3 regions of the Massilia hydrophila genome follow, and region 2 is predicted to be linked to each of the others. Evidence: predicted binding sites of a transcription regulator. Region 2 holds the regulator's gene; each other region holds the start of a gene.
The links. Region 2 encodes sigma-54, which starts transcription at its own class of promoters, with help from an activator protein. Its sites were predicted from a motif close to TGGCANGNAANCTGCTTT; they were not measured.
Positions count from the first base shown of each region.

Region 1: the regulator sigma-54 is predicted to act here: its motif matches at 6,839-6,856, upstream of LE190_RS08790 (TldD/PmbA family protein).
Region 3: the regulator sigma-54 is predicted to act here: its motif matches at 3,219-3,236, upstream of LE190_RS17330 (PEP-CTERM sorting domain-containing protein).

Region 1 is NZ_JAHYBX010000002.1:369,583-379,655, forward strand. Features, by position in the region: gene LE190_RS08765 (TMEM165/GDT1 family protein) at 1-354, opposite strand, end outside; gene LE190_RS08770 (M1 family metallopeptidase) at 544-2,400, shown strand; gene LE190_RS08775 (serine hydrolase) at 2,423-4,018, shown strand; gene LE190_RS08780 (S1C family serine protease) at 4,129-5,700, opposite strand; gene LE190_RS08785 (class I SAM-dependent methyltransferase) at 5,811-6,605, opposite strand; gene LE190_RS08790 (TldD/PmbA family protein) at 7,002-8,636, shown strand; gene LE190_RS08795 (TldD/PmbA family protein) at 8,650-9,984, shown strand; gene LE190_RS08800 (TldD/PmbA family protein) at 10,002-10,073, shown strand, end outside.
Region 2 is NZ_JAHYBX010000002.1:499,645-509,717, forward strand. Features, by position in the region: gene LE190_RS09400 (monovalent cation:proton antiporter family protein) at 1-59, opposite strand, end outside; gene LE190_RS09405 (KpsF/GutQ family sugar-phosphate isomerase) at 159-1,181, shown strand; gene LE190_RS09410 (KdsC family phosphatase) at 1,181-1,711, shown strand; gene lptC (LPS export ABC transporter periplasmic protein LptC) at 1,718-2,314, shown strand; gene lptA (lipopolysaccharide transport periplasmic protein LptA) at 2,347-2,910, shown strand; gene lptB (LPS export ABC transporter ATP-binding protein) at 2,907-3,668, shown strand; gene LE190_RS09430 (RNA polymerase factor sigma-54) at 3,686-5,170, shown strand; gene hpf (ribosome hibernation-promoting factor, HPF/YfiA family) at 5,229-5,582, shown strand; gene LE190_RS09440 (enoyl-CoA hydratase/isomerase family protein) at 5,727-6,812, shown strand; gene rapZ (RNase adapter RapZ) at 6,956-7,834, opposite strand; gene hprK (HPr(Ser) kinase/phosphatase) at 7,874-8,809, opposite strand; gene LE190_RS09455 (PTS sugar transporter subunit IIA) at 8,862-9,344, opposite strand; gene queF (NADPH-dependent 7-cyano-7-deazaguanine reductase QueF) at 9,674-10,073, opposite strand, start outside.
Region 3 is NZ_JAHYBX010000008.1:99,450-109,522, reverse strand. Features, by position in the region: gene LE190_RS17340 (protein adenylyltransferase SelO) at 1-667, opposite strand, end outside; gene LE190_RS17335 (3-(methylthio)propionyl-CoA ligase) at 807-2,471, shown strand; gene LE190_RS17330 (PEP-CTERM sorting domain-containing protein) at 2,542-3,147, opposite strand; gene LE190_RS17325 (hypothetical protein) at 3,366-4,121, opposite strand; gene LE190_RS17320 (3-hydroxyacyl-CoA dehydrogenase NAD-binding domain-containing protein) at 4,278-6,365, shown strand; gene LE190_RS17315 (DUF2939 domain-containing protein) at 6,362-6,940, shown strand; gene LE190_RS17310 (hypothetical protein) at 7,035-7,289, shown strand; gene LE190_RS17305 (MFS transporter) at 7,348-9,048, opposite strand; gene LE190_RS17300 (Dabb family protein) at 9,356-9,658, shown strand; gene LE190_RS17295 (SDR family oxidoreductase) at 9,721-10,073, shown strand, end outside.

The DNA.
Region 1 (10,073 bases), 130 kb from region 2:
GCCCATCTCGGCGATGAAGAAGGCGAGCGCGGTGGCCAGGAACACGCCATGGCGCCCCAGCGGCGGCTCCTCGCGTTCGCCGGCATGGGGAAGATTCTGGAGCACGGTCCAGATGGCGATGCCGAGGAAGGACAGGCCCAACAGCCAGCGCACCGCCACGGGACCGAGCAACTCGCCCACCAGGACGCCGGCAGCGGCGGAAAACGCGTGGTTGAGCAGCGTCGCCACCAGGATGCCGAGCACGATCGGCAGCGGGCGGCGCAGGCGGGTGGCGAGCAGGAGGGCCAGCAGCTGGGTCTTGTCGCCGATCTCGGCAAGTCCCACGATGCCGGTCGAGACGAGGAATGCATCCATGAAGCGCAGGCTGGCCGATACGAAGCTCAGGTAAGGGGCCCGATCTTAGCAGAGGTGGCGCTCGCGGCAGCGCGCGCCTGTCCGGCGGTGCGCCGCATCCACTTCTCCGCCACGATCGAAAGTGCTATCCTGCCTGCGCCCACAGTCCAGCCGGGCTGATCGACGGGCTCGAACCTTCCACGAGAGACCATGAAGACAAGCACCCTGCTGCGCGCCACGGCCTGCGCCTTTATCTGCCAGTGGAGCGCCTACGCGTTCGCACTCGACCCCCTCAGCTACGCCAGATACGACCAGGTCAAGACCACGGCCCTGCACCTGGACCTGAAGGCCGACTTCACGCGCAAGACCCTGGCCGGCTACGCCGACTTGACCCTGAACTGGATCGACAAGCAGGCCGCCACGCTCGACCTCGATACCCGCGAGCTGCGGATCTCGAAGATCGAGGCGCAGGATGCGAAAGGCGCCTGGCAGCCGGTGAAGTACACCCTCGACAAGCTCGATGCCGAGAAGGGCCAGGCGCTGCACATCGCGCTGCCCGGCCAACCGGCGAAGGTGCGCATCCACTACCAGACCGCGCCGACCGCCCCGGCCCTGCAGTGGCTTACGCCGAAGCAGACCATGTCGGGTAAGTATCCCTTCATGTTCAGCCAGTCGCAGCCGATCGCGGCGCGTTCCTTCATGCCGGTGCAGGATACGCCGGCGGTGCGCTTCACCTACACCGCGCGCATCCAGGCCCCGGAAGGCATGCGCGTGGTGATGAGCGCCGACAACGATCCCAAGGCCACGGGCAAGGGCGGCTGGACCTTCAAGATGCCGCAGCCGGTGCCGTCCTACCTGGTGGCGATCGGCATCGGCGAGCTGGAGGCGCGCACCCTGGGCGGGCGCACCGGCGTGTATGCCGAGCCGCAGCGCATCAAGGCCGCCGAATACGAACTGGCCGACACCGAGAAGATGGTGGCCGCGGCCGAGTCGCTGTATGGCCCGTATCGCTGGGGCCGCTACGACATGCTGGTGTTGCCACCGTCCTTCCCGATCGGCGGCATGGAGAACCCGCGCCTGACCTTCCTGACCCCGACCATGATCGCGGGCGACCGCAGCCTGGTCGACCTGGTCTCGCACGAGCTGGCGCACAGCTGGTCGGGCAACCTGGTGACCAACGCCTCCTGGAAGCACTGGTGGCTCAACGAAGGTTTTACCACCTACGTCACCACCCGCATCCTCGAGAAGCTGTATGGCGAGGAAGTCGCCAACATGAACCTGCAGCTGGAGCAGGAAGAAGCGCTCGACTCGCTCAAGGATATCCCGAAGGCCAAGCAGGCCCTGGTCACGCGCGACCCGGACACCAGCTCCCAGCACTACACGGATGAAGGCCTGGCCTATCCGAAGGGTGCCTGGTTCCTGCGCACCCTCGAGCAGCGCGCCGGCCGCGCCGCCTTCGACCCGTTCCTGCGCGGCTGGTTCGACCAGCACGCCTTCCAGAGCGTGACCACCGACCAGTTCGTGCAATACCTGCGCGCCAAGCTGCTGGCCAAGAATCCGAAGATCATGAGCGATGCGGAACTGGACGAGTGGCTGTACGGCCCGGGCATCCCGGCCAGCGCCAAGAAGGTCGTCTCGACCCGCCTGGCCAAGCTGAACGACACCACCGCGCGCTGGCTCAAGGGCGAGATCACGACCGCCCAGCTGCCAGCCAAGAACTGGAATGCGGCCGAGTGGATGAAGTTCCTGAACGATATCGACAACAAGGCGAATGCGGCCAAACTGGAAGAACTGGACAAGGCCTACGGCCTGGCCAGGACCGGCAACAATGAAGTGGCCTTCCGCTTCTACCGCGCCGCGGTGCACGCAGGCTACCGTGCGATCCGCCCGAACCTGGAAGCGTTCCTGATGAGTGTCGGCCGCCAGAAGTTCGTGGTGCCGCTGTACGGCGCGCTGCGCGCCAATAGCGAGGACCGTGCCTGGGCCGAGCGCGTCTACAAGGCTGCGCGCGAGCGCTACCACCCGGAGACGCAGGGCAGCGTCGACAAGCAGATGAACAAACAGTAAGAGGATGAACCCCGTGCTTTCCATGAACCGAATCGCAGCCGCGGTCCTGATCGCGATGTCCACTGGCGGCGCTGCCCTGGCGCAGACCGCCGCCGTGCCGGCGACCGCCGTCCAGTCCCCGGCCTACAACCTGAAGCTTGATGTCGAACGCGTCATGAAGGAATTCGACGTGCCGGGCATCGCCATCGCCGTGGTCAAGGACGGCAAGGTCCTGGCCGCCCAAGGCTTCGGCGTGCGCAAGCGCGGCGAGCCGGCGCCGGTCGACGGCAAGACCATCTTCGAGATCGCCTCGAACTCCAAGGCGTTTACGGCCGCCGCGCTGGCCATGCTGGTCGACCAGGGCAAGCTGGCCTGGGACGACCCGGTGATCAAGCACCTGCCGGACTTCCGCATGTACGACGCCTACGTCACCGCGGAGATGACGATCCGTGATCTGCTGACCCACCGCAGCGGCCTGGGCCTGGGTGCCGGTGACCTGATGTGGTGGCCGACCACCAATTTCACCACCGACGAGATCATTCACAACCTCCGCTACATCAAGCCGGCGACCAGCTTCAGGAGCAGCTACGCCTACGACAACCTGCTGTACATCGTGGCCGGCAAGATCATCGCCGCCAAGTCGGGCAAGGGTTGGGGCGAGACCATGCACGAGTGGATCCTCAAGCCGGTCGGCATGACGGGCACCACCACCAGCCTGGACGAAAACAAGAACTTCGCCAATGTCTCCGCGCCGCACAGCAAGATCAACGGCAAGGCGGTGCCGGTCAAGCCGATGCCGGTGGCGAACGCCGTCGGCGCGGTTGGCATCAACACCAATGCCGAGGACATCGCACGCTGGATGCAGGTGCTGCTCGATAATGGCAAGGTTGGCCCCGACAAGCGCCTGTGGTCGGACAAGCAGGCGCGCGAGATGTGGACCGCCCAGACCCCGATGACGATCAGCACGCCGCGTCCGCCGCTGGCGGCGACCAAGCCGAACTTCTTCGCCTATGGCCTGGGCTTCCAGCTGCGCGACTACCAGGGCAAGCTGGTGGCCATGCACGGGGGCGCGCTGCAGGGCTTCTATACCCGCGTGATGCTGGTGCCGGAAGCGAAGCTGGGCATCGCGATCTTCACCAACGCCGAGAGCGGGCCGTCGCTCAACGCCCTGCAGTACCGCCTGCTGGACCAGTACCTGGGGGGGGCGCCGACCGACTGGATCGGCCGCATCGCGGCGATCGACCGCGAGAACCAGGCCAGGGAAGCGGCGCGCGTGAAAGGCGAAGCGGCCACGCGCGCGGCGGCGTCGAAGCCTTCGCTGGCGCTAGCCGCGTATGAAGGGGAGTACCAGGATGCCTGGTACGGCAAGGCAACGATCCGCCGCAATGGCGACAGGCTGGTGCTGTCGTTCGCCAAGACACCGGACCTCACGGGGGAGATGGAGCACTTCCAGCACGACACCTTCATCGTGCGCTGGAAGGAGCGCAACTTCAACGCGGACGCCTACGTGACCTTCTCGCTGGACCACGACGGCAGCATCGAGCGGATGCGCATGAAGCCGGTGTCGACCGAGACCGACTTCAGCTATGACTTCCAGGACCTGCTGTTCGTGCCGGTGAAGAAGGACAAGGAGGGCTGATTCACCGCTGGCCGAGCAGCCCACCCCGACGCAGGGTGGGCAGGGTAAAACAGTCCGATGGACTGTTTTACCCCTACGCGTTCAACAACGCCCAGAGGCGTCGCACCGCCTCACTTCCCGTTCCACACCTTCATCATGTCGTCCGAGCCCTGGGTCCGGATGCCGTTGTCCGACAGGATGCCCTCGGTCGCTTCCAGCGCGGCCTTGCGCGGCAGGATCAGGTTCTCGCCGTAGCGCTGGTCGAACTTGAACACCACGAACTCGTCCTTCAGGTCGCGCAGCAGCGCCACCAGGTGGGCCAGGCTGCGCACCCTGGTGCCGTTCACCGATTCCACGACCGACCCGAAGCGGTTGCTGTAGCCGGTAACCAGCTTGTGCGGGAAGAAGGGACCGCTGACCACCACCAGTTCCTCGCGCGCCGCGTCGGGCGAATCGCCGCGCTGCGTGACCAGCGGGCTGTTGTTGAAGGCGTAGGCGGCGGTAGCGGCCGGGTTCACCATCAGGAAGGTGAGGAATTCGCTGGTGGCGCGCGTAAACACCACCGGGCCGTACACGAAATAGGACGGATAGCCGCCGTTCAGGTCGGGGATCAGGAGCGGCCGCGGGCCGCTGGTGGGCACCTCGACCTTCATCGGCTTGCCGCCGCGGACGATGCTCATCGGGACCTTGCCGTTCCTGGCCACCTGCTGGATACGGTACTGGAAGCGCACGCGCAGGTTCGAGCCCAGTTTCACCATGCCCTGGTTGTCGATCGGGTACTCGCCGATGTGGGTGATGATGTCGCCTTCCTTCAGCGGCCAGCTGGCGTCCGTCTTGTAGGGACGGTGCACCAGCGTGCCTTCCACCGAGCGGTCGATCTTCAGGTATTGGCGCAGCGCCGGGTTTTCCAGCGTCTGGGTGCTGTCGTGCAGCAGCGGCTTGCCGTCGTAGCGGCCGTCGGCCACGTCCTTCAGGAACAGCTCGATCTCTTCGTTCGGGATCACGTAGCCGATGTTCTGGGCCCCGGCCGCCATCGAGAAGGCCAGGCCGATCATCTTGTCGCCGGCGATCACCGGGCCGCCGCTGTTGCCGGGGTTGATCGGCGCATCGATCTGGATCCGCAGGCCGGAGCTGAACGAGCCGTAGCCGACGAACTCCACGCGCGAGACGATGCCGCGGGTGGTCGACAGCGAATTGCCGCCCACCGGATAGCCGTAGGCGAACACCGCCTCGCGCACGTCCGGCAGCACGGCCGCGCGCGCGAGCGGCGGACGCTTGTCGAAGAAGGACGGGTCGTCCAGTTCCAGCACCGCCAGGTCGAGGCCGCGCGCCAGCGCGATCACCCTGGCCGACACCTTGTCGCCCGACTGGCTCGCCTGCACCTCGACCTGGCTGGCGTAGCCCACCACATGGGCATTGGTCAGGATGCGCTTGCCCTCGATGATGACGCCGGAACCGGTGACGTCGGCGGGCGACTGCTTGCTCCAGGGTTTATACGGGTCGGGACGGCGCACGGTGGCGAAGATCTTGACCACCGAGTTCTCGACGGCCGGCAGGGCCGGCGCCTGGGTGGCCGACGGCGTCGCCACGGCGGCCGAGGGCGGGGTGGCAGGCGTCGGGCCCGCGGGGGGAGTCGTGTCCTGTGCGTGGACGATGCCGGCCAGGGCGAATGCCACGGCGGCGGCGAGGCGTACGGTTTTCATGGGTTCCTTCGGTGGCGTGCGAAATGATGCAAATCGCAAGAATATACACGCTGGCCGCCGAAGGAAATGCACAAAATTTCACGTTGGGAGGCCGCGCTCCCCGCGCAGGCTTATTGCTTGACGAACTTCAGGGTCATGCGGTCGCTCTCGCCGATCGCCATGTACTTCTCGCGGTCCTTGTCCTTGTTGGCCAGCACCGGCGGCAAGGTCCAGACACCTTTTTCGTGGTCGGCCTTGTCCTTCGGATTGGCGTTGACCTCGGATTTTCCGGCCAGCTTGAAGCCCGCGCTTTCGACAGTCCTGATCACCCACGCTTCATGCACGTAGCCGCTCGAGGCTTTCGCATCCTGCGTCATCGACGCCGGCAGGCGGTGGTCGACGATGCCCAGCACGCCGCCAGGTTTCAGCACCTTGTGGATTTCCCTGAAGGTGGTCTTCAGCGCGTCTTCGCCGTTGCCGACCCAGTTGTGCAGGTTGCGGAAGGTGAGCACCATGTCGACGCTGTTCGGCGCCGCGATCTGGTAGGTGGCGGGCGGTTCGAACACGGCCGGCACGACCTTGTCGTACAGCGCGGGCGCCGCGTCGAACTTGGCCTTGAGCGCCATGCCGCCGCGCTTTTCCGGCACGAAGGCCTGGCCGGCGGCGATCAGCTTGCCGTTCGGGCGCAGGTAGGGCGCCAGGATCTCGGTGTACCAGCCGCCGCCCGGCACCAGTTCGACCACCGTCATGTTCGGCTTGATGCCGAAGAAAGTGAGGGTCTCGTAGGGGTGGCGCGCCGCGTCGCGCGCCTTGTTGGCGGCGCTGCGGTGTTCGCCCGCGATGGCGGCTTTCAGGGCGTCGTCGGCCTGGGCGGCGCCAGCGGCAAGTCCGGCAGCCAGGCCGGCGGCAAGGATCAGTCGTTTCATCGGTTCGAGGTCTCCAGGTGATTGTGCGCGGCCGGACGGGACGCCGCCGCCGCGCCGATGATCGGCCACACTTGGCGGACAGTCAAGTGTTCCATGTATATGCATATGCTAGCCGCAGGCTGTCCGGCAAGTGTCCGCTGCGGACGGCCGGACACCCTCGCGGACAGGCGTGGCGGACAGCGGATAGGAAGCCAGGCGCATACCAAAACATGTACTTGGAAAATGCTTTGATCTGGCACAACAATTGCCTATTCAAAAGCTTAAGTTGCTGCTAAGGTTGACAAGTTTGCCGGGGCCATCCAACCCGGCGAAGAGCTCATTCCGCCGTACATACAAGAGCGGACCGCGTTGTCCACGGGACGCTGCCCAGAAATAGCTTTGATTTCAGGAGACATGATGGAACGCCGTACTTTTCTTAATTTCAGCAGCCTGGCGCTCGCCTCGACGCTCGTCCCCTTTACCCGCGCCATCGCCGCTGAAGAGCTGCTGAGCAGCATGCCGACGGCCGCCAAGAAGGCGCTGGCCGACGTCGCCCTGAACGCCGCCACCAAGGCCGGCGCCAGCTACGCCGACGTGCGCATCGGGCGCTACCTGAACCAGTTCATCACGACCCGCGACCTGAACGTCGAGAACGTGGCCAACACCGAATCGGCCGGCATTGGCGTGCGCGTGATCGCGAACGGCGCCTATGGCTTCGCCGCCACCTCGGACATGAGCAGCGACGGCATCGCCAACGCGGCGCGCCAGGCGGTGGCGATCGCCAAGGCCAACGCCAGGCTGCAGTCCGAGCCGGTGCGCCTGGCGCCGGTCAAGGGCGTCGGCGAGGTTTCGTGGGCCACGCCGATCAAGAAGGACTGGCGCACGGTGCCGATCAAGGAAAAGGCGGACCTGCTCATCGCCGCCAACAAGGCCGGCATGGACGGCGGCGCGACCTTCATGAATTCGATGCTGTTCCAGGTGAACCAGCAGAAGTATTTCGCCTCCACCGACGGTTCCTACATCGAGCAGGACGTGCACCGCCTGTGGGCACCGTTCCAGGCTACTGCCGTGGACAAGGCCACCGGCAAGTTCCGCTCGCGCTCGGGCTTGGGCGCGCCGGTCGGCATGGGCTACGAATACCTGGACGCCCGCCCCGAGCACAAGCTCAAGGCCGCGGGCGGCGTGGCGACGCTCTACACCGGGTCCTATGACCTCATCGAGGATGCGAAGGCGGCCGGCCGCGATGCCAAGACCAAGTTGACGGCGAAATCGGTCGTTCCGGGCAAGTACGACCTGATGCTCTCGCCGGAACACCTGTGGCTCACCATCCACGAGAACGTCGGCCACCCGACGGAACTGGACCGCGTGCTCGGCTACGAAGCCAACTACGCCGGCACCAGCTTCGCCACCCTCGACAAGTGGGAAACCAAGAAATTCAAGTACGGCAACCCGATGGTCAACCTGTTCGCCGACAAGACCACCCCGGGCTCCCTGGGGTGCGTGGGCTACGACGACGAAGGCGTCAAGACCAAGAAGTGGGACATCATCAAGGACGGCATCCTGGTCAACTACCAGGCCACGCGCGACCAGGCCCACATCATCGGCGAGAAGGAATCGCACGGCTGCTCGTACGCCGACTCGTGGAACTCGGTGCAGTTCCAGCGCATGCCGAACGTCTCGCTGGCCGCCGGCAAGAAGAAGCTCACCCCGGACGAGATGGTCAAGGACATCAAGAAGGGTATCTACATCGTCGGCGACGGCTCGTTCTCGATCGACCAGCAGCGCTACAACTTCCAGTTCGGCGGCCAGCTGTTCTATGAAATCAAGGACGGCAAGATCGGCCCGATGCTGGAAGACGTGGCCTACCAGGCCAATACCCAGGAATTCTGGAATGCCTGCTCGGCCATCTGCGACGAGCGCGACTGGCGCATGGGCGGTTCCTTCTTCGACGGCAAGGGCCAGCCGCCGCAGATCAGCATCGTCTCGCACGGCTCGTCGACCGCGCGCTTCAACGGCATCAACGTGATCAACACCGCACGCAAGATCGGCTGAGGCGAGGGACACCATGAGCATCCTGAGCCAAGACCAGACCCGGCGCATCGCCGAGCGCGTGATGTCGCTCTCGAAGGCCGATGAGTGCATCGTCAACATCGAGGGCGCGCGCATCGGCAACATCCGCTTCGCGCGCAATGCGGTGTCCACCGCCGGCCTGTCGGACGACACCCAGATCCAGGTGCAGGTCGCCTTCGGCAAGCGCCAGGGCACTGCCACCATCAACGAGTTCGACGACAAGTCGCTGGAAAAAGCCGTGCGCCGCGCCGAGGACCTGGCGCGCCTGGCGCCGGAGAACCCGGAATTCATGCCGGCGATCGCCAAGACCGGCTACCAGGCCTCCGAGACCTACGTCCAGAAGACCGCCGCCATCGACCCGGAATTCCGCGCCCAGGCCGCCGCCTATGCGATGGAAGCCTGCCGCAAGAAAGGCCTGGTGGCAGCCGGCTTCTTCACCGACCGCGAGACCTTCGAGACCGTGGCCAACTCGAACGGCGTGTTCGGCCACCAGGTCGCCACCTCGCTCGACTTCACTTGCACCGTGCGCACCGAAGACGGGCGCGGTTCGGGCTGGGTCAAGCGCTCGGCGCGCGACGTGGCGCGTTTCGATGCGCGTGAAGCGGCCGATGTCGCCATCGAGAAGGCGCTGCGCTCGGTGGACGCGAAAGCGCTCGAGCCGGGCCGCTACACGGTGGTGATGGAGCCATCCGCCACCAGCGACCTGCTGACCTTCATGATCGGCGGCTTCAATGCGCGCATGGCGGACGAAGGCCGCAGCTTCCTTTCCAAAAAGGGCGGCGCCAACCGCCTGGGCGACAAGCTGTTCGACCAGCAGGTCAACATCTGGACCGATCCCTGGGACAAGGACGTGCCGGTGCTGCCATGGGACGGCAGCATGCTGCCGCGCGAACGCATCCACCTGGTGAAGGATGGCCGCATCAATGCGCTGAACTACTCGCGCTACTGGGCCCAGAAGAAAGGCCAGCGCGCAACCGGCAGCGCCGGCAACATCATCATGGCCGGCACCGACAAGAGCACGGCGGAACTGATCGCGAACACGAAAAAAGGCGTGCTGGTAACCCGCACCTGGTACATCCGCATGGTCGACCCGCAGTCGGTGCTCGTCACCGGCCTGACGCGCGACGGCACCTTCTACATCGAGAACGGCAAGGTCAAGCATCCGATCAAGAACTTCCGCTTCAACGAGAGCCCGGTGAGCATGCTGAACAACATCGAGGAGATCGGCAAGCCGCTGGTGATCGGCGGCGACGAGGCGAATTATTCGATGCTGATCCCGGCGATGAAGATCCGCGATTTCAACTTCACCTCGCTGTCGGACGCGGTATAGATAACGGAAAACCCCACATGGAACGTCGTAAATTCCTCCAAATCGGCGCCGGCACGGCCGGCGCCATGCTGATCCCGGTGTTTGGCCAT
Region 2 (10,073 bases):
ACCACGCCGAGCACGGCGCAGCCCAGCAGGAGCAGGGTCAGTTCAAGTCCGGAATGCATTATCCCCAGTTGATTCTTGGTTATCTTTGTCGTTATCTTTGTCGTGCTTTGTTACGACTGGCAAGTTTTTTGCTTGGCCAATTCGTTTATACTGCCGACATGAGTGTAACCGATGAAAAAATAATGCTGAAAAGTTTTGACGAGGACGCAGCGCGCCGCGCGCTCGAGCTGGGCCGCGAGACCCTCGCCATCGAAGCCGACGCCATCCAGGCGCTGCATGCGCGCCTAGGCGATGACGACCATTTCGTGCGCGCCGTGGCCCTGCTGTACGGCTGCACCGGCCGGGTGGTGGTGTCGGGCATGGGTAAGTCGGGCCACATCGGGCGCAAGATCGCCGCCACCCTGGCCTCGACCGGCACCCCGGCGATGTTCGTGCATCCCGGCGAAGCCGCGCACGGCGACCTTGGCATGGTGACCTCACACGACGTCTTCATCGCCATCTCGAATTCCGGAGAGTCCTCCGAACTGCTGGAAATCCTGCCCGTCATCAAGCGCATGGGCACTCCAGTGATCTCGATGACGGGCAAGCCGCATTCGCGCCTGGCCAAGCTGTCCGAGATCCATCTCGATATCTCGGTGGCCAAGGAAGCCTGCACCCTGAACCTGGCGCCGACCACCAGCACCACCGTGACGCTGGCCATGGGCGACGCCCTGGCCGTGTCGCTGCTGGACGCGCGCGGATTCCGCGAAGAAGACTTTGCGATGTCGCACCCGGGCGGCGCCCTCGGCCGCCGTCTCCTGACCCACGTGCGCGACGTGATGCGCAGCGGCGATGCCGTGCCAAGCGTTTCGCCCGACACGCCGCTCACGCGCGCGCTGCTGGAGATCAGCCAGAAGGGCATGGGCATGACCGCCGTGGTCGACGACGAACGGCGCCCGGTCGGCGTGTTTACCGACGGCGACCTGCGCCGCCTGATCGAGCGCGTGACCGACTTCTCGAACATCGCGATCCGCGACGTGATGCACGCGAACCCGCGCCGCATCCATCCGGAACAGCTGGCGGTGGACGCCGTCGCCGTGATGGAGGAATTCCGCATCAACCAGATGCTGGTGGTGGACCACGACGAGCGCCTGGTGGGCGCGCTGCACATCCACGACCTGACCCGCGCCAAGGTGATCTGATGACGCCGCTCCAGCACATGCAGCGCGCCGCGCGCGTCAAGGTCATGATCTTCGATGTCGACGGCGTGCTCACCGACGGCAGCCTGACCTACGGTCCGGACGGCGAGGTCACCAAGACCTTCAACGTGCTCGACGGCCTCGGCATCCAGCTGCTGAACAAGACCGGCGTGCAGACCGCCATCATCAGCGCGCGCAAGTCGCCGATCGTGGTCAAGCGCGCCGCCGACCTGGGCATCTCGCACGTCTACCAGGGCATCCACGACAAGCGGGTCGGCTTCAAGGAGCTGCTCGAAGCAACAGGCGTCACGCCCGAAGAATGCGGCTACATCGGCGACGACGTGATCGACCTGCCGCTGTTCACCCGGGTCGGCTTCGCCGTCACCGTGCCCTCCGGCCACCCGGAAGTGCAGCACCGCGCCCACTACGTGACGAAGAACGCGGGCGGCCGCGGCGCCGTGCGCGAGGTGTGCGACCTCGTCATGCGCGCCCAGGGCACCTACGAACAGGCGCTGGCGCCATATTTCGGCTGACGACGCATGGTCAACTACAAGCGCACCGCCCACCGCTGGAAGCTGCTGGCGATCATGATGATCGCCACCTTCTGCGCCTTCGGCAGCTTCTGGCTGGTGCAGTTGATGGACGACGAAGACCGCGACGCCCGCCTCGGCGGGCCGCTCGACGAGCCGGACTACATCGTCGAGAATTTCTCCTTCGTGCGCATGACGCCCGAGGGCAAGCCGAACTACGTGGTGTCGGGCCGGCGCATGGCGCACACGCCGCAGGGCGACGTGTCGCGGGTCGAGGCGCCGGTGCTGGAGGGCATGGCGCCCGGCCGGCCGCGCATGACCATCGTCGCCAGCCGCGCCGAGATCTATCACGAGGAGCACCGGGTCGAACTGCTCGGCAAGGTCGACATCCAGCGTCCGGCCACGCCCACCAGCGAAGCGCTGCGCGTGCGCACCGAGGCCCTGACCGTCCTGCCCGACGAGGAAATCCTCAGGACCCGGCTTCCGATCGAGATGCAGCTAGGCGCCGCCACCGTGCACGGCACCGGTATGGAGGCCAACAACGCAACCCAGAAGCTGCACCTGGCCAGCCGTGGCCAGATCGTCTATCCGCCCCGCGCGCGCTAGCAGCACTGCGCGGTTAACCCAGGACCAGCAACATGAAAAAACTCTTCGTCGCCGTCTTCCTCGGCCTGGCCGCCTTCGGCGCCTCGGCCGAGCGCGCGGATTCGCTCAAGCAGGCCGTGATCACCTTCGACACGCTCGACGTGGACGAGGTCACCCAGACCCGCATCCTCACCGGCAACGTGGTGATCACGCGCGGCACCCTGGTGCTCAAGTCGGACCGCGCATTGATGAAGGAAACGCCGGAAGGCTACATGAGCGTGACCCTCACCGCCAACAACGGCAAGACCGCCACCTTCCGCCAGAAGCGCGACGGCGGTCCCGACCTGTGGGTCGAAGGCCAGGCCCAGCGCATCGAATACGATGACCGCGCCGAACTGGTGAAGCTGTTCGCGAATGCCGAAGTGCGCGAACTGGAGAACGGCCGCATGAGCAACGAGATCCGCGGCCCCTTCATTTCCTACGACAACCGCAAGCAGGTGGCGCAGGTGCGCAACGACGTCAGCGGCGCCAGCAAGGTCGGCGGCGGACGCGGCACCCTGATCATCGCGCCGCGCCGCAACCCGGCCGCGGCACCTGCCGAGGGTGCCAAGCAATGACGGCAGCATCCGCGGCTTGCAGCACGCTGATCGTCAAGGGCCTGCAGAAGAGTTATGGCAAGCGCCTGGTGGTGCGCGACGTCTCGCTGCAGGTCGACTGCGGCGAGGTGGTCGGCCTGCTCGGTCCGAACGGCGCCGGCAAGACCACGTCCTTCTACATGATCGTCGGCCTGGTGCCGTCGGATGCCGGCACCATCGACATCAACGGTACCGACATTTCCAGCCTGCCGATCCACCGGCGCGCGGTGCTGGGCCTGTCCTACCTGCCGCAGGAAGCCTCGGTGTTCCGCAAGCTCACGGTCGAGGACAACATCCGCGCCGTGCTCGAGCTGCAGCACGACGCCAACGGCAAGGCGCTGTCGAAGAACGAGATCAACGAACGGCTCGACACCCTGCTGGCCGAACTGCAGATCGAGAAGCTGCGCGAGAACCCGGCGCTGTCGCTGTCCGGTGGCGAGCGGCGCCGCGTGGAGATCGCGCGCGCCCTGGCCACCAACCCGCGCTTCGTGCTGCTGGACGAACCCTTCGCCGGGGTCGACCCGATCGCCGTGATCGAGATCCAGCGCATCGTGCGCTTCCTGAAGGAGCGCAACATCGGGGTCCTGATCACCGACCACAACGTGCGCGAGACGCTCGGCATCTGCGACCGCGCCTACATCATCAACCAGGGCGCGGTGCTGGCCTCGGGCCGCCCTGACGACATCATCGCCGACGAATCGGTGCGCCGCGTCTACCTGGGCGAGCACTTCCGCATGTAGCCACGAACGCCTCCTGCATGAAACAGTCCCTCCAGCTTCGCACCTCGCAGCACCTGGCGCTCACGCCGCAACTGCAGCAGTCGATCCGGCTGCTGCAACTGTCCACGCTCGAACTGCACCAGGAGATCGAGCAGATCCTGCATGACAATCCCTTGCTGGAGCGGCTCGACGATCCGCTCGACCGCTCGGTGCGGCTGCTGGCCGACGGCGCCATCAACAGCGCGCCGGCCAGCGGCGAGGCGCCGCAGCCGGGCCAGGAAGCGCTTGATGCCGGCGCGCCGAAGGAAGGCGAGGGGTTCGAGGACGGCGCCGCCGATGGCGAGCGCGACGACGGCAGGGAGGGCGAGAGCGACTGGGGCGGCGAAGGCGGCGGCGCACGCAGCGGCGACGACGAGGACGGCCGCCCGCAGCTGGAAGCCGAGGGCATTTCGCTGCGCCAGCACCTGGCCGAGCAGATCCGCCTGACCGGCTGCAGCCTGCGCGACCGCGCGCTGGCCGAGCTGGTGATCGACGCGCTCGACGACAACGGCTACCTGGAAGAGCCGCTCGACGAGATCCATGCGCGCCTGCCGGCCGAGCTCGAGATCGAGATGGACGAGCTGCGCTGCGCGCTGGCGCTGGTGCAGAGCCTGGACCCGGTGGGCGTGGGCGCGCGCAGCGCGGCCGAATGCCTGGCGCTGCAGCTGCGCCGCATGCCGGGCGTGCCGCTGGTGACGCGGCGCCTGGCGCTGACCATCGTCGAAGGCTACCTGAGCTGGTTCGCCCAGCGCGAATACACCAAGCTGAAAAAGGCGCTCGACTGCGACGACGAAGACCTGCGCGAAGTGCAGGCCGTGGTCCGCCAGTGCAACCCGCACCCGGGCGCGGCCTTCGCCTCGAGCGTGTCGGACTTCGTGGTGCCTGACGTGATCGTGCGCCGCGCCAAGAGCGGCTGGGCGGTGTCGCTCAACCCGGACGTGATGCCCAAGCTGCGCGTGAACAACCTGTACGCCAGCCTGCTCAAGCAGGGCAAGAGCGAAAGCCAGATGGGCGCGCAGCTGCAGGAAGCGAAGTGGCTGATCAAGAACATGCGCCAGCGCTTCGACACGATCCTGCGGGTTGCCGAGGCGATCGTCGAGCGCCAGCGCAACTTTTTCAGCCACGGCGCGGTTGCCATGCGCCCTCTTGTTTTGCGTGAGATAGCTGATACACTAGGCCTACACGAGAGCACGATCTCGCGTGTAACCACGCAGAAATACATGCTGACCCCGCACGGCATGTTCGAGCTGAAGTACTTCTTCGGAAGCCACGTCGCCACCGAAGCGGGGGGAGAAGCCTCCTCGACGGCGATCCGCGCACTCATTGCGCAATTGACAGGAGCAGAAGACCCTAGGAATCCTCTTTCCGACAGCAAGATCGCGGAGATGCTCGGGGAACAAGGTATGGTCATTGCGCGCAGGACGGTCGCCAAATACCGTGAAGCGCTCAAGATTCCGCCCGTCAGCCTCCGCAAATCCCTGTAAAGCACCTGCCCACTCCCACCTTGTGGCGCGGGCGGGGCACCTTTCCAAAGGAGTGTGTATGAACCTCACAATCAGCGGCCACCATCTCGAAGTCACCCCCGCCATCCGTGAATACGTTCAGAATAAGCTCGAGCGCATCACCCGCCATTTCGATCACGTGATCGACACCCACGTGTTCCTCGCCATCGATAATCTCACTGAAAAAGAAAAAAGGCAGAAAGCCGAGATCAACCTCCAGGTGTCGGGCAAGATTTTGCATGTGGCCAGCGCCGCGCAAGACCTGTATGCGGCGATCGATACGCTGATGGACAGGCTGGACCGACAGGTTCTGAAACACAAATCCATGTTGCAAGACCATAGCCACGTGGCGCACAAGCGCCTTCCGGACAACGGAGAAGCTGCCGCCGCGTAAAGACGGGCCGTAGCCACCAATCGCAAGGGCGTCGGAGGGACGCCCTTTTTGCTTTCCGCAAATCATCAGTTGTTACTTTTCAGTGCTTCGGTTTGGCGCTGTACTTCTGTAGAATACATGTCTTTTCGACCACAGAAGCCCATCATGACCGACACCGTCCTGACCCGCGTCGCCAACCGCACCGGCGTCATTACGCTGGACCGCCCGAAAGCCCTGAACTCGCTCTCGCTCGACATGGTGCGCGCCCTGAGCGCCATCCTGCTGCAATGGAAGGAAGATGCCGGCGTCGAGGCGGTCGTGATCACCAGCAGCAGCGAGAAGGCCTTGTGCGCTGGCGGCGACATCCGCTTCTTCCACGAAATGGGGCGCGTCACGCCGATGGGCGGCAGCGCGCTGCTGGAAGATTTCTTCACCGAGGAATACGCGCTGAACCACCTGATCCACTTCTATCCGAAGCCGTACATCGCGGTGATGGATGGCGTGGTGATGGGCGGCGGCATGGGCATCGCCCAGGGCGGCCCGGATTGCGGGCTGCGCATCGTTACCGAACGCACGAAAATGGCCATGCCCGAGGTGAACATCGGCCTGTTCCCGGACGTGGGCGGGAGCCACTTCCTGTCGCATGCGCCGGGCCAGCTCGGCCAGTACCTGGGCTTGAGCGGGCTGACCATCGGCGCCGCCGATGCGCTCTACGTGGGCCTGGCGGACGTGTTCGTGCCGGGCGCCGAGCTGGGCGCGCTGATGGCGCTGGTGGAAGTGACACCGGGCGCGCAGCTGCCGCAGGCGATCCGCGACTTCGCGGCGCCGTTCGCCGCCCAGGCGGGTACGAGCGAGCTGCAGGCCCAGCGCGGCGTGGTCGACGCGCACTTCGGCGCGGCCTCGGTGGGCGCGATCATGGCCTCGCTGGCGCGCGACGAGAACCCGTTCGCGCAGAAGGCGCTCAAGGCCATGCGCCAGCGCTCGCCCCTGATGATGTGCGTGACCCACGAACTGCTGCAGCGCGGCGCCGCGCTCGGCGTGGCGGACTGCCTGCGCATGGAACGCAACCTGGTGCGCCGCAATTTCGAGCATGGCGAAGTGCTGGAAGGCGTGCGCGCGCTGGTGATCGACAAGGACAACCAGCCCCGGTGGAATCCGCCGACGCTTGAAGGCGTGACGCAGGAGATGGTGGACCGGTTCTTCGAGCCGGTGTGGCCGGACCATGCGCATCCGCTGCGGCACCTGGCCTGACCGCTGTTCTTCGTAGGGTGGGCAGATTCCTGCCCACGCGGTCAAGCAGCAAGATCTGCCGGCCCGGCTGATTGACAGATCGCCGCGTGGGCGGCACAGCCGCCCACCCTACGGTCGCGACCAATCAAGGGCCGCAGCCCGTATTACCCCGCGGCGTGCTTCGGCTGCTCCCGATGCCGGATGATCACCCGCTCGCTCTGCCCGAAATACGCCCCCAGCCGCTCCGCCATGTACACCGAGCGGTGCTGCCCGCCGGTGCATCCCACCGCCACCGTCAGGTAGGAGCGGTTATCGGTCTTGAACGAGGGCAGCCACTTGGCCACGAAGGCGCGAATATCCTCCAGCATCTCGGTCGCGCTGGGCTGGGCGTCGAGGAAGTCGATCACCGGCTGGTCGCGCCCGGTCAGCGGGCGCAGCGCCAGGTCGTAATAGGGGTTCGGCACCGCGCGCACGTCGAACACGAAGTCCGCGTCCAGCGGCACCCCCACCTTGAAGGCGAAGGACTCGAAGAACAGGGTCAGCGGCGCGTGCTGGAGGTCGGCCAGTTCCTTGACCCAGGCGCGCAGCTTGTTGGCCGACAGTTCCGAGGTGTCGATCACGTGGCCCAGGTTCTCGATCGCCGACAGCCGCTCGCGTTCCTCGGCGATGCATTCGATCAGGGTGCGGCGCGAGGCCGGGTTCTCGCCGGGGCGCAGTTCGTGCGACAGCGGATGGCTGCGCCGGGTCTCCGAGAAACGCGCCACCAGCGAGTGCGTGCTCGAGGTCAGGAACATCACCTTCAGGCTGTGGCCTTCTTCCTTCAGGTGGCGCACGCTCACCGGCAGTTCCACCAGCGATTCGGCACTGCGCGCATCGACCGCGACCGCGATCTTGTCGGTGCCCTTCTCGCTGACCGCGTGGACCAGGGCCGGCAGCAGGGCCGGCGGCAGGTTGTCGACGCAGTAGTAGCCTGCGTCTTCCAGGACATTCAGGGCAACCGATTTGCCCGAGCCGGAAATACCGGTAATGAGGACGATGTGCATGGTCAAGATGATAACCCAAACCTGCCGCGCATTGCGGACCTAGTCGCCGCTCATCGCTTGACGTTGCCGCTCCATGAATTCCTGCAGCGTGTCGATGCCGCGCAGCTGCAGGATGGTATTGCGTACCGCCGCTTCCAGCAGCACCGCGATGTTGCGGCCGGCCGCCACCGGAATGACGACTTTGCGGATCGGCAGGCCGAGCACATCCTCGGTCGGGTGCTGGAAGGGGAGGCGTTCGACTTCTTCGTCAAGCGTGCCGCGCTTGACCAGGTGGACGATCAGTTTCAGGCGCATCTTGCGCCGCACCGCCGTCTCGCCGAAGATCGCCTTGATGTCCAGCAGGCCCAGGCCGCGCACTTCCAGCAGGTTCTGCAGCAGCGGCGGGCAGCGGCCTTCGATCATGTTGGGCGCGATGCGCGAGAATTCCACCGCGTCGTCGGCCACCAGGCCGTGCGAGCGCGAGATCAGTTCCAGGCCCAGCTCGCTCTTGCCCAGGCCCGATTCGCCGGTGATCAGCACGCCCACGCCCAGCACGTCCATGAACACGCCGTGCATGATGACGCGCTGCGCCAGCTTCTTGGACAGATACACGCGCAGGAAGTCGATCACCTGCGCCGCCGGCAGCGGGGTCGAGAACAGGGGGATGTTCTGCTCGTCGCAGATGGCGAGGATGTCGGGCGGGGTTTCCAGGCCCTGGGCGATGATCAGGGCCGGCGGGCCGCCGCCTATCAGCTCGCCGATCACGTGGGTACGCGAGCTCGATTTCAGGCGGTGGTAGTAGTTCAGTTCCTGGTGCCCGAAGACCTGGATCCGTCCCGGGTGGATCAGGTTCAGGTGGCCGACCTGGTCGGCGGCCGAGGCCGCGTCGCCCGCGATCTGCCGCTCGCCGCCGGGAAAGCCCGCGAACCAGCCCAGTTGCAGGCTGTCCCGGTTGTCGTCGTACAGCCTTTGGATGGTCAGCGGGGTCTGCAGCATGGGCATGGCATGGGGACGCGGCGACATTGCCGCGTAGATAGTCTACTACGAGTCAGCCCAGGGCCTGCAGGCTCGGCTGCCAATTGATGATGCGCTCGTGGACCGATTTCGGGTCCGGGTCGGTGGCCAGTGCCTGGCGCACGGCTTCGTCCGAGAACAGCTCGGCGATCTCCGACAGGATTTCCAGGTGCTGCTGGGTGACGTGGTCGGGGATCAGGAGGAAGAACAGCAGGCTGACCGGCTGCCCGTCGGGCGATTCGAAAGGAATCGGTTCCTTCAGGCGCACGAAGGCGGCCAGTGGCGACTTCAGGCTCTTGGAACCCTTGATGCGGCCGTGCGGCACCGCGACCCCGTGGCCGAGGCCGGTAGAGCCGAGGCGTTCGCGCGCGAACAGGTTGTCCGAGACGGTCGAACGCGCGATGCCGCAATTGTTTTCGAAAATCAGGCCGGCCTGCTCGAAGGCGCGCTTCTTGCTGGAGACTTCCAGGTCGAGCTGCACGTTCTCGAGTGAGAGGATTTTGCTTAGGTTCGTCATGACTAGTGTGCGATGCACAGGGTAGCTGCTTGCGAGGCGGAATTATAGGCCGGTTTCAGGACAGTGACATTTGATTTCGCATCTGTACAGGCATACAGTCAAGCAGGCAGGAAAAGTGTGGCGAAAGCGTCCGTTTCTCCATGGAAAGCACGCCTGAGGAAAACGCAATTTCTTGAACGAAATCTTACCCAAACCGTGGCAAACGCGGCGCACCGGGCCGTGCGCCGTCTTTTCCCCGTATTCTGCCTGCTTTTTGTTCAAGCGTTTGGTCGGCCGTTTGCGTGGCGTGCGAGGCGGGCGGCTGTGGCTGAAAACGCACAGCCCGCCGCTTACTGGCGCGCGCCGCGCAGGTTGCCCGGCATGCCGGTGCTGAAATTGGCGCGCCAGGGATTGATGTCCAGGCCGCCGCGGCGGGTATAGCGCGCATACACCGCCAGCTTGGTGGGCCGGCACTGGCGCAGCACGTCCGTGAAGATGCGCTCGACGCACTGTTCGTGGAATTCGTTGTGCTCGCGAAAGCCGATCAGGTACTTGAGCAGGCCTTCCTGCTCGATCTGCGGTCCCACGTAGTGGATTTGCACGCTGCCCCAGTCCGGCTGGCCCGTGACCAGGCAGTTCGACTTCAGCAGGTGCGAGACCAGGGTTTCCTCGACCGGTGCCTCGTGCATGCTGGCCGACAGCAGCTGCGGTGCGGGCTGGTAGGCGTCGATCTCGATGTCAAGGCGGTCG
Region 3 (10,073 bases), on a different contig from region 2:
GCTGGATGACGTGGTCCGCCAGCAGGCGCAGCTCATCCTGCTTGTTGCGGTAGTGCCAATGTTCGAACGACCCGAAACGCACGAAACTGGGCGCCATACGGGTCACCACGGCGGCGGTCTCGACCGACTCGCGCATCACGCGCTGGTGCGAGCCGGTGATGGTCAGCGCCCGGGTCGTCGGAATGCCGAGCGCGGCCATGGCCTCGGAGCACAGGAATTCGCGGATCGAGGAGCGCAGCACGGCGCGTCCATCGCCCATGCGCGAATAGGGCGTCAGGCCGGCCCCCTTGAGCTGCAGCTCCATCGGGCCCTGGGGACCGGGCAGCTCGCCGAGCAGGATCGCGCGCCCGTCGCCCAGCTGGCCGGCCCAGACCCCGAACTGGTGGCCCGAGTACACGGCCGACAGCGGCTGGGAGCGCGGCGCGACCCGGTTGCCGGTGAACAGGGCAAGGAAATCGTCCTGCGCCAGGGTCTGGGCATCGAGCCCGACGAGCGCGGCAGCGTCTGCGCTGGCCGCGATGAAATAGGGCGCGGGCAGGGGAGTCGGCATCAGCCGGGTATAGAAGGCTGGCGGCAATTCGGCAAAGGAATTGCTGAAGGGGAGTTCGTCGGCAGTGATGGCGGCTCCTTCGCGCGGGCGGTCGTGGATCGGACATGCGGGTGGCATGGGCAGGATTCTACCGTACCGGGCCGCTTCCTTCGGCGCACGCCTGCGGCGCGCCTTGCTGCGCCGCCGCATCGAATTGCATTGACGTAAGGTCAAGCGGCGGATGAGACTGCTTCTGTCAGCCATTCCAGGAGTCCCGATGAGCGCCAGCCCACACGCCCTTCCCGCCAGCCCATTGATGGGCCAGATGATGGACCAGCCGCTGCTGGTTTCAGGCATCCTGGAGTTCGCCGCCCGCCACCATGGCGCCAGCGAAATCGTCTCGCGCCGCGTCGAGGGCGACATCCACCGCTACACCTACCGCGACTGCGAGGCCCGGGCGCGCCGCCTGGCGAGCGCCCTGCAGGGGCTGGGGGTGGCGATGGGCGACCGGGTCGCGACCCTGGCCTGGAACGGCTACCGCCACATGGAGCTGTACTATGCGGTGTCGGGGTCGGGCGCAGTGCTGCACACGATTAATCCGCGCCTGCATCCGGAACAGATCGCCTACATCATCAACCATGCCGAGGGCCGGTACCTGTTCTTCGACCTGAGCTTCCTGCCGGCGATCGAGGCGATGGCGCGCCACTGCAAGACGGTCAAGGGCTTTGTCGCGCTGTGCGGGCGCGCCGCCATGCCGGCCGACGGCGCGATACCGGGCCTGATGTGCTACGAGGACCTGCTCGAGAGCGGCGACCCCGGCTATGCCTGGCCGCAGTTCGACGAGCGCTGCGCGGCCGCGCTGTGCTATACCTCGGGCACGACCGGCAACCCGAAGGGGGCCTTGTACTCGCACCGCTCGACCGTGCTGCACGCCTATGCCTCGGCGATGCCGAACGGCTTGAACGTCTCGGCGCGCGACACCGTGCTGCCGGTGGTGCCGATGTTCCATGTCAACGCCTGGGGCCTGCCGTACTCGGTGCCGCTGTCCGGGGCCAAGCTGGTGTTCCCGGGGCCGGCGCTGGACGGCAAGTCGCTGTACGAACTGTTCGAGGCGGAAGGCGTCACCTTCTCGGCCGGGGTGCCAACCGTCTGGCTCGGGCTGATCAACCACGTGATGCAGCACGGCCTGCGCTTTTCCACCTTCCGCCGCACCGTGATCGGCGGCTCGGCCTGCCCGCCGGCGATGATGGATACCCTGATCGACGAGCTGGACGTGGAAGTCGTGCATGCCTGGGGCATGACGGAAATGTCGCCGCTCGGCACCGCCTGCACCCTGCTCGGCAGGCATGCCGCGCTGCCGCCCGCGCAGCAGCGGGCCGTGCTGCGCAAGCAGGGCCACGCCATCTACGGCGTCGACATGAAGATCGTAGACGACGACGGCAGCGAACTGCCGTGGGACGGCGCCACGTATGGGCACCTGCTGGTGAAGGGCCCGTGGGTGGTGTCGGGGTATTTCCGGGGCGAAGGCGGCGACATCCTGCAGGATGGCTGGTTTCCCACCGGCGACGTGGCCACCATCGACCCGGACGGCTACCTCATGATCACGGACCGCAGCAAGGATGTGATCAAGTCCGGCGGCGAGTGGATCGGCTCGATCGACCTGGAGAACATCGCGATGTCGCATCCGGCGGTGCTGCAGGCCGCCTGCATCGGCGTGGCGCACCCGAAATGGGACGAGCGGCCGCTGCTGGTGGTGGTCAAGCGGCCTGGCGCCGCGCTGGCGCGCGAAGAACTGCTCGGCTTCTTCGAAGGCAAGGTCGCCAAGTGGTGGATCCCGGACGACGTCGTGTTCACCGACGCCCTTCCGGTGGGCGGCACCGGCAAGATCCAGAAGAACAAGTTGCGCGAGGCGTACCAGGGGCACCGGCTGCCGACGGCTTGAGCCGTAAGAAAGGGAGGCAAGACGGGGCAGGCGGGAACCCGCCGGCAGGCGGGTCCTCGCCGGATGCCTTTCAGCTGTTCAGCGTGGCCCGTCTGCGGCGGGTCAGGTACAAGGCGGCCAGTCCCAGTCCGGCCAGTGCAACGCTGGCCGGCTCGGGCACTTCGCCCGGATCCCCGTCGAGCGCCGTGATGACGACGTTCTCCAGGACCGCGCCGATGTTGTCGCCACCGGCGTTGGCGAAGGACAGCGTGTATTCGCCGTCGCTGCCCGGCGTGAAACTCAGCGAATACCCGGTGTACGGCGAACCCGAGGCCAGGTCATCGAAGAGGCGCGTGGCGCTGCCGAAGGTGACGAGGACGTCATCGGTACCGCCACGCTGGTTGCCCGACAGGTCGAAGCTCAGCACATACTCGACGCCTCCCATGAGGGTGAAGGTGCGCGAGAGCACGCCGGCATCACGCGTCGAACCGTCGAGGTCGACACACTGGCCTGCCAGGCAAAACCCGCCCCCGACCACGTCGACCGTGCCATCGGTCACTGTCCATCCTGTGGGAACGACGTTCAGGCCTCCGGCCGAGGCATCGAAATCGTCGCTGAAGATCACACCCGCCTGTGACACGGCGGAACAGGCCATCAGGCTGGCCGCCACCAGATACTTGAGCAGAGATTGCTTCATTGCATCGCCCTCCCTTTTCGCCTTTCAACCACGGCAAGTGGATCTTGTCGCAGCAAGCGCTTGTGAAAGCGCATGCAAATTCCGGGCCCAAGAAAAAATCGCTTTTGATAACAAGGGTTTATCGCTAGCCGCCCGGGACTTGCCGGTGCCGCTGTAAATTGCTTCGACAGGCGGCTGGCGCGCCGACCGGATCGGGTCAGCCCTCAGCCAGCGGCGATTCAGGCAGTGCGCTCCCGGTCGCCACGCGGCAGCACATGGCGAAAGCTTGGCTCGATTCCGCGCGCGTGCAGGTGGCGCACGATGTCTTCCAGGGTCGCGTCCTTCAGCAGGAGGCCTGCGTCCCCGGTGGCCAAGGCTGGCGCCGGCTGCACAGCCGCCGGCGCCGCGTCGGCCTGCTTCATCGCGGCGAGCGCATCGAAGAAGGCAGTCTTGCCGATGCTGTCCAGACCTTCCAGGAACGCCAGCTGAGCGGCGGCAGGCGGACGGATGTCCAGGCCCGCCTCTTCCGTGAACGCGGCGCCCATGCCTGGATGGATGAAGGCGGCCCACTTCCCGCTGGCCGGGTTCAGGAAGGGCGGTAGTTCCACCGCGTCCAGCGCCTGCAGCGCCAGGTCGGGAAAATGGTTCTCGCGCAGCAGCGCCGTCAGGCGGCGCGCATCGCCCACCGGCACGGACTCCGCCAACGACAGCCAGAGCCGGAACGAAGAGGCGCCGCTGATGCTCACGGACGGTGCCGGAAAACCGAAGGCTTCCTGCAGGCGGTTTGCCACCGCGCACAGGTCGGTCCAGTGCTGCCCGGGACCGACGTCGCGACGCGGCGGGAAGTCGATTACGATGGCGCGCGTGTCGCCCTCGTCCGACGCTAGCGGGACGGCAAGCGGATGCACGCCCTGGAAGTGCTGCGCCAGCGCTTCCGGCGTGGCGGCCTGCGGCATCAGGTACAGGCGGGTCAGGGCGGCGATCAGTTTGTCCATGGTGGTAGCGGTGCTGGATGAAGGCGCTATTGTGGCACACGGGCGGCATGCGCCGGCAGCGGCGCGGGCCAGCGAATAATACGAACGTTCTTTTAATTTTGGTATAGTGAAACGATCCGGGCCGCACCCGGCCACTGACAAGGAGAAACAAGAGACATGAGCGCCGACTATACCGTCCAAGGCAGCGTTGCCGTAGTTACGTTGAATAATCCGCCGGTCAATGGGCTGGGCCTGGCAACCCGCAGCGCCTCCGTGGATGCGATCCGCCGCGCCGAGGCCGATCCCGGCATCGAGGCCATCGTGCTGACCGGCGCCGGCAAGGCCTTTTCGGGCGGTGCCGATATCCGCGAGTTCAATTCTCCAAAGGCACTCACCGAGCCCACCCTGCACACCTTGATCCGCGTGGTCGAGGACTGCAGCAAGCCGGTGGTGGCCGCGGTCCATAGCGTGTGCATGGGCGGCGGACTGGAACTGGCGCTCGGCTGCCATTACCGGGTGGCACTGCCGGGCGCGCAGATCGCGCTGCCGGAAGTCAAGCTTGGCCTGCTGCCGGGCGCCGGCGGCACCCAGCGCCTGCCGCGCGTGGTCGGCCTGGAAATGGCGCTCGACATGGTGGTGACGGGCACTCCGGTCCTGTCCGAGAAGCTAGCCGGCACCGCCTTGTTCGACGAGGTCTTCGCGGCCGGCACCGATCTTCTGGCGGCCAGCATCGCCTTCGCCGGCAAGGTAGCGGCCCAGCGTCCGCTGCCGAAAGTGCGCGCGCGCGCGGTCGGCCACCCGGACCGCGACGCTTTCCTGGCCACGGCGCGCGCCGCGGTCAAGGCCAGGTCCGGCGCCTTCCCCGCACCACTCGAGTGCGTCGAGACGGTGGCCGCGTCGGCGACCCTGCCGTTCGAGGAAGGCCTGGCGTTCGAGCGTGCCCGCTTCCTGCACCTGATGCAGACCCCCGAATCGAAGGCCCTGCGCCATGCCTTCATGGCCGAGCGCGCCGCCAGCAAGCTGCCCGACGTCCCCGCCGACACGCCGGTGCGCCGCATCGAGCGCGCAGCCGTGGTCGGCGCCGGCACGATGGGCGGCGGCATCGCGATGAACTTCGCCAACGCCGGCATTCCCGTGACGGTCCTGGAGACTTCGCAGGAAGCGCTCGACAAGGGCCTGGCCACGATCCGCAAGAACTACGAGAACAGTGTCAGGAAGGGCAAGCTGGTCCAGGACAAGGCCGAGCAGCGCATCGGCCTGATCACCGGCACCCTGTCGTATGAAGACATCGCCGGGGCGGACATCGTGATCGAGGCCGTGTTCGAGGACATGGGCGTGAAGGAAAGCGTGTTCCGCCAGCTGGACGCGGTGATGAAGCAGGGCGCGATCCTTGCCTCGAACACCTCGACCCTCGACCTTGACCGCATCGCCGCGTTCACGGGGCGCCCGCAGGACGTGATCGGCCTGCATTTCTTCAGCCCGGCCAACGTAATGCGCCTGCTCGAGATCGTGCGCGGCAAGGAAACCGGCAAGGATGTGCTAGCCACCGCCATGGCGCTGTCCAAGAAGATCAAGAAGCTGGGCGTGGTTTCGGGTGTGTGCGACGGCTTCATCGGCAACCGCATGCTCGAGCAGTACCTGCGCCAGGCCTTCTTCCTGCTCGAGGAAGGGGCGCTGCCGGAACAGGTCGATGCGGCCATGGAAGGCTTCGGCTTCGCGATGGGACCGTTCCGCATGAGCGACCTGGCCGGCAACGACGTCGGCTGGTACATCCGCAAGCGCCGCGCCGTCGAGTCGCCGCACATCGCCTATTCGAAGACCGCCGACCTGCTGTGCGAGCAGGGCCGCTTCGGCCAGAAGACCGGGGCCGGCTGGTACGACTACCAGCCGGGCGAGCGCAAGGCCCAGCCCTCGGCCTGGGTGAGGGACATGGTCGAGCGCCATAGCGCCGAGCTCGGCCTGGTGCGCCGCCCGATTGCCAACAGCGAGATCGTCGAGCGCCTGGTCTACGCGCTGGTGAACGAGGGCGCGAAGATCCTGGAGGAAGGCATCGCGCTGCGCGCATCGGACATCGACATGGTCTACCTGAGCGGCTATGGCTTCCCGCTGCACCGCGGCGGACCGATGTTCTACGCCGAGACGGTCGGCCTGCCGAAGGTGCTCGAGGCGATCCGCGGCTACGCGGCGGGCCGCCATGGCGAAGCCTGGCTGCCCGCGCCCCTGCTGGAGCGCCTGGCGCAGGAAGGCAAGGGCTTTGCCGGATGAACGCGGCCGGCAAGGGTGAGCGCAAGGGCGGCAAGCGGCTCCTGACCGCTGTCGCCGTGGCGGCGCTGCTGCTGGCCGTGACAAGCTACGCCAGTCCATGGTGGCGCCTGCACCAGTTGCAGGGCGCGGTCGCGCAGCGCGATGCGGCCCGGGTAGCGGCCTTCGTCGATTTCCCGGCGCTGCGCGCGAGCGTCAAGGCGCAGGTGGTGGCCAGCATGGAAGGGCCGGCGCAGCCCGGAGCGGCAAGCGACAATCCCTTCGCCGCCTTTGGCAAGGCGATGGCGCTGGCGGTGATCGACCCGGTGGTCGATGCGGCGGTGTCGCCGGCAGGCGTGCTGGCCATGCTGGAGGCGGGCGAGCTGCGCGTCGCCCGCCATTCCGGGCGCAATGCCGGCCGGGAAGCGGAGCAGCCGGCCGACGCAGGGCGCCAGGAAGCACGCTATGCCCTGTCATACCAGAGCTGGGACCGCGTGGCGATCGCACGCGCGGACCGCGATGGCGGCGCCTTCATCCTGCACCGCCATGGCCTGTGGGACTGGAAACTGGGCGGCATCGCGCTTCCGCGCACGAATTAAGCGCCCTCCGGGCGGCGAGCGTGGTTTTATGCGGATTTTTCCGTGGGCATCGCGTGCTAGCATCGTCGACTCGATCACAACATGAGCGGCAAGTATGTCGAATCTGGAACGGAAATGGTGGTTTGCAGCCCTGTCGGGGGCGGTCGGCGTGGCCTGCACCCTATGGACCCTGCGCGCGGCGGGCATCGGTTCGCCCGACGGTTTTGCGCAATGGCTCGTGTACTTTTGCTGCCTCATCGGCTTTACGCGCGCTTTCTCCTTCCTCGCCTGGCTGGCGCTGCTAGTGGCCAGGCCGTCGAGCCCCTTGCTCGATAGCGCACCAGGACGGCGTCCGCGCGCGAAGCCATGAAAAATGCCGCCGGGGCGGTTCGCGCTCCCAGCGGCATGCTTCCTTGACCAGCGGCGAATCAGTCGGCCGCGTAGATGTTGTTGTCCTTGGTCTCGCGCACGAACAGCGCACCGATCACGACCGTCACCAGGGCGACGATGATCGGATACCACAGGCCATAGTAGATGTTGCCGTTGGCCGCCACGAGGGCGAACGAGATGGTCGGCAGCAGGCCGCCGAACCAGCCGTTGCCGATATGGTAGGGCAGCGACATCGAGCTGTAGCGGATACGGGTCGGGAACATCTCGACCAGCATGGCCGCAATCGGGCCATACACCATGGTCACGTACAGCACCAGGATGAACAGCAGCAGCACCAGCATCGGCTTGTTGACCTGGGCCGGGTCGGCCTTGTCCGGATAGCCGGCGGTCTTCAGCGTGGCCACGACATCCTTGTTGAGCGCGGTCTGGCGCGCCTTGTCGGCGGCGACGAAGTCCAGGCCGTCAGGCGTCAGGGTCGCGTTGAACGAGTTGATCACCTGCTCGCCCACCTTGATTTGCGCCACGCTGCCGGCCGGCGCCGCTACCGTCGTGTAGCTCACCGAGGCGTTGGTCAGCATGCGGGTGGCGATGTCGCAGGACGATGGGAACTTGCGGGTGCCGCTCGGGTCGACCTGGAAGTGACAGGAGGCGGGGTCGGCCACGACCACCACCGGCGAGTTGTTGATGGCCTGCTCCAGCGCCGGGTTGCCGTAATGGGTGATGGCCTTGAAGATCGGGAAATAGGTGGCCGCCGCAATCACGCAGCCGCCCAGGATGATCCACTTGCGCCCGATCCGGTCCGACAGCGCGCCGAACACGATGAAGAAGGGCGTGGCCAGCAGTAGCGAGATGGCGATCAGGATGTGGGCCGTGGCCGCGTCGATCTTGAGGGTCTGGGTCAGGAAGAACAGGGCGTAGAACTGCCCGGTATACCACACGACCGCCTGGCCCATGGTGAGGCCGACCAGGGCCAGCAGCGCGATCCTGCCGTTCTTCCAGTTCAGGAAGGCTTCCGACAGCGGCGCCTTGGATGCCTTGCCTTCGGCCTTCATCTTGGCGAAGGCGGGCGACTCGTTCATCGAGAGCCGGATCCAGACCGAGATACCGAGCAGCAGCACCGACACCAGGAAGGGAATGCGCCAGCCCCATGCCGTGAAGTCTTCCTCGCCAACGACGGTGCGGGTGCCCAGGATCACCAGCAGCGACAGGAACAGTCCCAGGGTTGCCGTGGTCTGGATGAAGGACGTGAAGTAGCCACGCTTGCCATGCGGGGCGTGCTCGGCCACGTAGGTGGCTGCGCCGCCGTACTCGCCGCCCAGGGCCAGGCCCTGCAGCACGCGCAGCGTGACCAGGATGATCGGCGCTGCGATCCCGATCTGCGCATGGCTGGGCAGCAGGCCGACCAGGAAAGTGGAGCCGCCCATGATCAGGATCGTGATCAGGAAGGTGTACTTGCGGCCGATCATGTCGCCGAGCCGGCCGAACACCAGCGCGCCGAAGGGACGCACGATGAAGCCGGCGGCGAAGGCCATCAGGGCGAAAATGAAGGTGGTAGTGGGGTCGCCGATGAAGAACTGCTTGGCGATGATGGCGGCGAGCGAGCCGTAGAGGTAGAAATCGTACCATTCGAACACGGTGCCGAGGGAAGAAGCGAAGATGACCTTGCGCTCTTCTTTGGTAAGTCCGGCGGAGGAAGGTGCAGCTTTCCCTCCGGCGGTCATGCCGGGTGTAATTGCCATGTGTGTCTCCGTATAAGTTTTTGTGTCACCGGATTGCTGATTGTCGGTCAGCTGTCGCGGAGTGTGTGCCGCTTTCCTTACACGATAATTACTTGAAACTTACACGAAGCTTACAAAATCGTGCTGACGGAATGGCAATAAGGCCGCGCCGCGCACCGTTTCACTCTAGGGAATCGGATGCTGCATTGCGGAATGCGGGATTGCCATTATTTTACGAACGACCGTACTTAAGCATGCTATGCTGATCCGGCCGTCCGCCGCCGGACCTGTGCGTGGCGATGGCCTATTCATGTACAAAGGAAGACGAATGATCAAGCATATCGTGATGTGGAAGCTCAAGGACGAAGCCGAGGGCGCGGACAAGGCCACCAATGCGCGCGAAATGAAGCGCCGGCTCGATGCCTGCGCGGCGCTCGTGCCGGGCCAGCTCGCGTTCGAGGTCATGCTGGCGCAGCCCGGGCTCGAGGCGAGCTACGATGTGGTGCTGTATTCGGAATTCGCGGACCGGGCCGCCCTGCAGGCTTATGCCGGGCATCCGGTCCATCAGGCGGTCGTGCCTTTCATCGGCGCGGTGCGGGCCGAACGCCAGTGCATGGATTACGAGGTCTGAGCGGCAGGCACAGGCCCGGTCGTACAAGGAACAACGCAACCGATCATCAACGGAGACCCAGCATGCGCAGTACCCAGGAACTTTTCTCACTCAAGGGCAAGACCGCCGTCGTCACCGGCGGCTCGCGCGGGCTCGGCCTGCAGATGGCCGAGGCGCTCGGCGAACAGGGCGCGCGCGTGCTCGTCTCGGCCCGCAAGCAGGACGAGCTCGACGCCGCCGTGGCCCACCTGCAGGGGCGCGGCATCGACGCGTCGAGCATCGCCGCCGACCTGTCCGACGAAGCCCAGGTGCAAGCCTTCGTCGCCGAGGCCATGGCGCGCCTCGGCCAGATCGACATCCTGGTCAACAATGCCGGCGCCAGCTGGGGCGCGCCGGCCGAGGACTACCCGCTCGAAGCCTGGGACAAGGTGATGGA